Regions from separate parts of the Mucilaginibacter sp. A5337 genome, predicted to be linked through region 1. Evidence: riboswitches for the same ligand, from Rfam matches in the RefSeq annotation. Region 1 holds a riboswitch; the other holds the start of a gene.
The links. A riboswitch is a leader RNA that binds a small molecule or an ion and turns the genes downstream of it on or off. The one in region 1 is predicted to bind S-adenosylmethionine.
Positions count from the first base shown of each region.

Region 2: it holds a riboswitch for S-adenosylmethionine, as region 1 does, so the genes downstream of both, AC59JO_RS07645 (O-acetylhomoserine aminocarboxypropyltransferase/cysteine synthase family protein) here and AC59JO_RS20200 (peroxiredoxin family protein) in region 1, are expected to answer to the same signal.

Region 1 covers NZ_JCAWEC010000005.1:714,761-718,963, reverse strand. The annotation lists gene AC59JO_RS20205 (peroxiredoxin family protein) at 1-348, opposite strand, end outside; gene AC59JO_RS20200 (peroxiredoxin family protein) at 380-1,699, opposite strand; SAM riboswitch class I at 1,922-2,033, opposite strand; gene AC59JO_RS20195 (hypothetical protein) at 2,133-2,321, opposite strand; gene AC59JO_RS20190 (protein-disulfide reductase DsbD domain-containing protein) at 2,464-2,910, opposite strand; SAM riboswitch class I at 3,108-3,216, opposite strand; gene AC59JO_RS20185 (family 2A encapsulin nanocompartment shell protein) at 3,362-4,203, shown strand, end outside.
Region 2 covers NZ_JCAWEC010000002.1:671,071-675,273, forward strand. The annotation lists gene AC59JO_RS07635 (homoserine dehydrogenase) at 1-73, opposite strand, end outside; gene AC59JO_RS07640 (homoserine O-acetyltransferase family protein) at 73-1,128, opposite strand; gene AC59JO_RS07645 (O-acetylhomoserine aminocarboxypropyltransferase/cysteine synthase family protein) at 1,218-2,537, opposite strand; SAM riboswitch class I at 2,782-2,892, opposite strand; gene AC59JO_RS07650 (hypothetical protein) at 3,018-4,178, shown strand; gene AC59JO_RS07655 (trans-sulfuration enzyme family protein) at 4,175-4,203, opposite strand, start outside.

The DNA.
Region 1 (4,203 bases):
CAGGCTGCGGTATTCGCCGCTTAGCGTACCGTCATCTTCCACTTTGGCCACAAGAGCGGCGTCGTAAGTATTCATTTTAATAAATACCGAATCTCTGCCGACCTGCTTTACATGAAAATTATCACGGCGCGAGCCATTTAGCAGCGTAAATACCGCATGCTCCGCATCTTTACCTTTAAGCTCGAAATTGAACGGCACTTTGGTTTCGGCCACGGTGAACACGCCGCGCCATACGCCTTCTTTGATAAATTTCACCGGCGGATTTTTGTCCGCCGCGTGCACGGTACCGGCCAGCAACAAACCAGCCGTCAGGCATTTGAATGAGGTGATTAAATTGAGTGTTTTCATTTGATAAATTATAGGATTAGTTGATAGTAGCTTATTTACCTTGATGTGCAGGCTGATCAACAACAGCGGCTGTTTCAGGTGCCGGTTCGGCAATCAGTTCGTCTAACAGTTTGTTGAATTTCTTTTCGTAATCTTCGTGGTATTTGCCGGTAACTGTGCCGGTGTAACCAGTGTAAATCTCCCTTACATCACCTTTTCTGTCGATAATGATGGTTGTAGGGAAAGCGATGAATTTGTTAAGTGCCGGAAGCTTTTGCGAAACCAGTTTTTTATCGGCCAAACCACCGAAAGCGATGTCGTAATTGATGGCGTATTTATCGCGTAACTTACCTAAAGTGTATTTGGCATACTCCAGGCTGTCTTTTTGTTCGAAGCCCAAAGCGATAGCTTCTACTCCACGCTGATGGTTTTTATTGAACCAGGGCGACAGGAACACGGTTTGATCTGTACAGTTAGGGCACCATGTACCGATGATCTCCACGATAACTACTTTGCCTTTGTACTTATCATCGCTTAACGATACCTGTTTACCATCAATCCCCGGGAAAGAAAAATCAAGCTTTTTATAGCCCTCTTTCAAAAAAGTAAGCTTATAAGGATCCGGCAGCTCAACTTCGGCCTTTTTGGTAGCATCGAACTTCAGGTTTTTGTAGATGCCGAAACCCTGTTCGCCGCTTAATGAGCCATCAGCGTTGATTTTACCTTTAATAATAAACGGGCTTGGGCCGGTGAAACCGCTTAACGCAAATTCGTCGCCTTGCACGGTGCCTTCCAGTTCGCGGGTATCACCTACTACAGTCATTACCACGCCGGTAAGTTTATTGCCTTTTTGTTTTAGCAGGGCGATAGATGCAGGGACGGCCTCTTTACTGTAGGTTTTAATTTCCCATTTACCGCTCAGGTCGGCTGTTGGGGCAACATCTTTACCCGGTTCAACAAAACGGTAGGTTTTGCCATATTCAGCAGTAAAGGGTAACGAATTGCCTCTGAAACCGGGGACCAGACTGCGATATTCACCCGTTAACGAACCATCGTCTTCCACTTTTGCAACCAACGCTGCATCATAGGTATTCATTTTAATATACACCGAATCTTGCCCGATCGATTTTACATGGAAATCGTCACGGCGTGAACCATTAATGAGGGTAAATGTGGCATGCTCTGCATCTTTACCTTTCAGTTCAAAATTGAATGGTACTTTAGATTCGCTTACCGTGAACTCGCCGCGCCATTTACCTTCTTTAATAAACTTTGGTTTAGGGCCGTCGTGCGCTGAGGCTACAGCAACACCTCCCAGTAAAAAACTAACAGAAAGCAATTTAGCTTTAGAGAAGTAGTTTGTGATTTTCATTTTTATAAGTTTTAATTGTTGTTAATTAAGCTCCACGGCTAAAAATTTGACACAAAGAATCCCCCCGGCCCGGTTAATGCCAATAAAAAAGAGCAGTAAATTTCAGGGGACTGGTTTTTGTTTAAAACCAAAAGGCGTACTGAACCAAACAGCAACATCGCTTAATAACGACAGACTGCAGGTGTAGATACGGATACTTTAATGTGTTCATGGTTTTTAGTTAATTTATATTCCGGCAGCAAAATCGCTATCGGAAAAAGTTTAGCACTTATTTCATTGCTGAAAAGTTGCTATAAGATCATCGAGACTTCCTCTCCCTTATTCTTTATAAATCAACTAATTAATGGTGGGGTTAATTAGAATGCTGTAAAGATAGCAATAAATATGATAAATGCAATAAAATCTATAGATTTAGTAGAATATTTTTAATTATTTATACTTTTATTAATTTCTTATCTTGTAAAGGATTAACATCCTGGTCTGTACAGCACACGCCTGTTTTACCACCATAGCAAAGCAACGCACTTAGTACAGCCAGGATGTTGATCTTATTCAGGATCAATTTCCGGTATAAACTGCGCGAATTAAAAACAATGGTAACTACAGAAAAGGATGCCACCATTCTGTACGCGGGCTTTAGTGATAGAACTCAATTTCGGTTTCATGGTATTTGTTTTTGTTGCATGCCCAAGGTTTGTACCCGGCCGCAAACACTTAACAGATCAATTTGGTGGCTAATGAACTGTTAAACTATGTTAATGTTTTTATTTAACCGGGATGCTAAATTCCACATCCTCGGGCGGCAAACATTGTTGGTTACTGCATACCATATAATTTAGGGTACCGTTAACAGACGCCTGCCCGTTTTTAAGCTTTACCTTTTGCTGAAAGATAACCGACTGCTCAAAATACTGCACATTCATACTGAATGCCTTTTCGTACTTGCTAACCGACTTAGGTTCTGATGTATTGCCGTTCAATATATAATCATCACTTTTATCAAATCTGAACGAGGTTTTTACAGGCCCGCCATCAGCTACGTTTTGCGAGTAAATGTGCCAGCCTTTATCAATAGTTGCTTTTATAAAAACAATAGCCTGCTCCTTATTGACCTTCTTTGCCGCGTACGACCATTTTACCGGTGCCAGGATCTGCGGGTAAGCAACCGTGCCGATAATGGAGGTTAAAGCTGTAAGTATGATTTTTTTCATTTGTTATAGATAGATGTTGTTTTTGTTGATAGCCTAACAGGTAAACGATCAGCAACAACAATTATCTATAGAGCAGGTATTGATCAAGTTTTTTAAAATTTTAGTGTATAAGCAGGTTTTCATCTCTTTTCTTGTTTTTCATTTTCAATAAAACTTACCTGGAAAAGAGCTGTGGAGATATTGGTAAAACCTGTAGCATCTTATCTTTCTCCTTTACAGGAGCAGGAATTAGCACCTTTTACATATTGGTTGTACAGGTTGCCAAGACTTCATGGGGCCTTTCCCTCCGTCTTTTCTGGATAAGTGTTAAAGAACTGATGATGCAAACATACGATAAAATCTATAAATCCTATAGATTTTATATAATTTATTTTTTATCATTGCAACGCAGGTGTTAAACATTGACAAAGCACCACCAAATCAGCTTAAATACTTATTCATTTATCTAAAAATGCCCGATCAAAAACCAAAACAAACAGCCCTTGGCGATGTAGCAGCCAGGCAGTTGGCCGTAGCCACCCGTACCGTTCCGCAATTATCAACCATTACCCCGCGTTGGTTAACTCATTTATTAAACTGGATCCCTGTTGAATCGGGTGTTTACCGCTTAAATAAGGTTGTTGATGCCAATAATGTGGAGGTTGATTGCTCAAACCGAGATGAGCGCGAACTGCCGTCAACTTATGTTGATTACGAAGAAAATCCACGCGAGTACAACCTGAGCGCTGTAAATACAGTATTAGATGTACACACCCGCGTATCTGATCTGTACAGCAAACCTTACAACCAGATCAGCGAGCAGCTGCGCCTTACCATCGAGATCGTTAAGGAACGCCAGGAAAGCGAGCTGATCAACAATACCGAATATGGTTTGCTGAGCAGCGTAGCACCATCTCAAAAAATAAAAACAAGGCTTGGCCCTCCTACCCCTGATGATTTGGACGAGCTGATCACCAAAGTTTGGAAAGAGCCAGGGTTTTTCTTGCTGCACCCTTTGGCTATAGCTGCTTTCGGTCGTGAATGTACCCGCCGTGGTGTACCGCCGCCAACCGTTTCCTTATTTGGTTCGCAGTTTATTACCTGGAGAGGTATTCCGCTTATCCCTTCTGATAAATTACCTATCGTTAACAACAAATCTAAAATTATCCTTTTACGCACCGGCGAGAGCCGTCAGGGCGTGGTTGGCCTATTCCAGCCGGGCTTACCGGGCGAGCAATCACCAGGTTTATCAGTGCGGTTTATGGGCATTAATAATAAAGCCATTGCCTCATACCTGGTATCGCTTTATTGCTC
Region 2 (4,203 bases), on a different contig from region 1:
TTTTGATGATATCATATAGGCCCTGGCCTACAACTCCAAATCCGAAGAGGCCGATATTTAACTTTTTACTCATTACGCTGTACGTTGCAGTTCTATAATTTTTCCTTTTACATCCGTTTTAAAAAACGATGTAAATATGTTTGTTAATGCTTCTGTTTCAATTAAAAATCCGTCGTGCCCATAAAACGAATCCAGTTCGGCAAAGGCTGCTTTAGGGATATGTCTGAACAGATATTGCTGCTCTTCAATAGGGAATAACACATCAGATGAGATCCCGATAACCAATGTTTTTGCCTTAATCAGGCTTAATGCTTTATCAACCCCGTTACGGCCGCGGCCTACATTGTGCGAGTCCATCACTTTTGTTAAATACCAATAGCTATAGGCATTATAACGGTTTACCAATTTCTCGCCCTGATAATTTTGGTATGATGATGAGCGGAATCCGTCCTTAACGTCATCACTTTCTTCCTGTTGGGTAATGCCGTAGGTTTTATAAGTACGATAACTTAGCAGCGCGATACTGCGGGCTGCTTTTAAGCCTTTTTGGCCGCCTTCCGGTGTATTGCCATAAAAAGTACGGTCGGCACTAATGGCTAAACGTTGCGACTCGTTAAAAGCTATGCCCCAAGGCGAGTGCTTGGCATTGGTTGCTATCAGGATAAGGTTTTTAATCCGCTCCGGCTCAATAATAGCCCATTCCATAGCCTGCTGACCACCCAATGAACCACCAATCAATACACTGATATTATTGATGTTCAAATGCTGGGCAAGCAACTGGTGCGCTTTAACCATATCCCGTGTAGTAAACTGGGGATAGGAAAGATAATAAGGCTGGCCGGTAACCGGGTTAATGCTCAGCGGACTTGTAGTACCATAAGGAGAACCCAAAATATTGGCGCAAACTATAAAGTGCTCTTCCGGGTTAAAAAAATAACCCTCACCAATAAGCCCTTTCCACCAGTCAAACACGTCGCTATTAGCAGTAAGCGCATGGCAAACCCAAACAACGTTATTTTTTTCTTTATTTAACCGGCCATAAGTATGAAAGCCTATCTCTAAACCTTCAATTGTGCGGCCCGATTCAAATTCAAAAGTATCAGTGTATTTAAATATCTCTGCGTTCATTCTGTTATTTGTTATTTCAGGTGCAACCGGTATTTCCGGCTGCAACCTGCAATAACGTTTACTATATCACTTAAAAAAACTATACATTGTTAAACTAACTCACCCTCGCTTTGCTTAATTTTTGCAAAAGCCTGTTCAAAATCGGCTTTAATATCATCAATATGTTCAATACCAACAGCCACACGTAATGAAGCAGGTGTAACACCGGCAGCTAATTGTTCTTCGTCAGATAATTGCTGATGCGTGGTTGCCGATGGTTGGATGATGAGTGTTTTTGCATCGCCAACATTGGCCAAATGACTTACCAGTTTAAGGTTATTGATCAACCGGCTGGCCTGCTCTTTATTACCCTTGATCTCGAACGACAATACACCGCCAAAACCGTTCTTTAAATATTTTTTAGCCAGGTCATGGTATGGCGATGATTCCAGTCCCGGATAATTTACGCTTGCCACCTGCGGGTGCTGCTCCAACCATTTAGCTAATTGCAGGGCATTGTCAACATGGCGCTGTACACGTAATGAAAGTGTTTCCAGTCCCTGTATATTCAACCATGAATTAAATGGAGCTTGTGACGGGCCGAAATCCCTCAAGCCCTCAACACGTGCACGAATAATAAACTGGATATTACCAAACGGCCCACCGATGCCAAAAACATCGTTAAAGATCAGGCCATGATAACCTTCAGACGGTTCGGTAAATTGAGGGAATTTGCCATTGCCCCAATTGTAATTGCCGGCATCAATAATAACGCCGCCAATACTTGTACCATGCCCGCCAATCCATTTAGTGGTTGACTCAACAACCACGTTGGCACCATGCTCAATAGGGCGGAAGAGGTAACCACCCGCACCAAAAGTATTATCAACAATCAGCGGCAGATCATGTTTTTTGGCAACTTCGCTAACCTTTTCAAAATCAGCAATGGTAAAACCCGGGTTGCCGATGGTTTCCAGGAAAATAGCTTTTGTTTTATCGTCAATAAGCGCCTCGATATTAGCTGCTGTATCGTCTTTAGCAAAACGCACATCAATACCCAAACGTTTAAATGCTACTTTAAACTGGTTATAAGTACCGCCGTACAGGAAAGGGGAGGTAACAAAGTTATCACCCACCTGCAATATATTATTCAGGGCAAGGAATTGCGAGGCCTGGCCTGATCCTGTAGCCAGCGCAGCCACACCGCCCTCTAAAGCCGCGATGCGTTTCTCAAACACATCGGTTGTAGGGTTCATGATGCGGGTATAGATGTTACCAAACTCCTTTAATGCAAATAAGTTTGCGCCATGCTCGGCACTGTTAAATACGTAAGAAGTGGTTTGGTAAATGGGCACTGCGCGTGAACCTGTTGTTGGATCAACTTCCTGACCGGCATGTAATTGTAAGGTTTCGAATTTTAAGGCAGACATAGTTGTAAATTTTTAAATGTGTTTAATTTAGATTTTTAATGTTAAGATGGATTTAGTATGCCGGTTAAGATAACCGGTTAACCACACACGCGTTTTTCAGAGAGATGAAAAAGAGCGTGTTAAGCATCAACAGCAGCAACACATACAAATACAGCCAATAGGGGAGCCAATATATTGTACGTTACCGTTTGCGGTGTAAAAAGTGTTGCGTTGCGTAAATTTAATTAAACTTTTCATGGTTATAAATTTATATTCCCCGGTGTTATTTGCCGGGACAGGAATTGGCACCTTCTTCAACATTGAAGGGTTGCCAGCGGGTCATTGAGCCTGATCTCTCGCCGCTTCTTTATAAATCAAAACCCGAACTACGTGCGGAGTATTGATCGACCTTGGTATTGCTACCAAATAATGTTGCGAATATAAGGGATTATGGGATAATGCACCAAATTTTATTTTCGAAAGCTGCATTTATTAATACAAATGAAAACTTTATACCTTAGCAGATATTTTTTATGCCTATCCCTTATGCAGGAAACTATGCTTCGAAAATCATTTATAATCGTTCTGTTTTTATCTATTTTTTATACAGAGGGTTTTGCGCAAATAGATAATTCTACTCTTTCGAAAAAAGTAATTGTAAATAATATCTGTTTGTGTCAAACTACAATTGCTGATTTAAAAAAGTCAGATTCGGACTTGAAAGACACGGTGCTTGAAGAAATGGATTTGAACGCCGTTTGTGTCGGAAATGATCCGAGATATATCGCAGGTAGCGGATATTCAACGTCAAAATATCCTGGAATGATATTCCAGCAAGATCAAAAAAATGACCTTATCAGCAAAATCAGGCTGACTAAAGCATTTGCTGGAAAACTACCTGACGGAAAGGAAATTGATCTTAGTAAGTTATTACTTAAGGACTTGTTTAAACTATATCCTGCATTTAAGGAGCAATGGTACACGAGAGGCTGTTCTGATTATTGGAATTTCTCTAACGACACTATTTCTTTTTATGTTAAGATAGATTCGGCCAAAAAATCAGTATTCCCGATAGATGAAGCGTATTATATGGATAAGCCTGTGGAAGCAGCTGATTTAATATTGTCTTGTCACGGGGCAGTAAAGGAAGATACTCAACAGTATGTTACAGGTGAGACTGAAAACAACGAACCTGTATATTTTATTGACAGTGTGCGCGTAACCGGGGAAGGCCTAAACAAGTTAAATAGTAATGATGTAGCCACGGTTTCTGTTTACAGGGGTGCAAACGCAATAATAAAATATGGCCGCGAAGCGAAATATGGACTAATTTATATAGAAACTAAAAAATTTGATATTCACCGGTTTCAAAACTATTTTAAATCGAAATCTGCTGATTACACCAGGCTAATTTCCACACCAGCAAACGCCCCCAAGATCCAATACATTCTTAATAAAAAGGTACTGACCAATAATTACGAAGGTAATTTAGCTGGGATAAATGATAAAATATTCAAGGGGCTCATAATTATAAACAAGCGTCAGCTTATGAAACAATATGGGGTCACGAATAAAGATTATGGTGTAATAATTACTGCCGATATACCGGTTAATTCATTTAATAAAGACAAGGAAAAGGAACAAGAAAAAAACAAGCACTAAGCCAAAGCCTGTTCCATATCGGCAA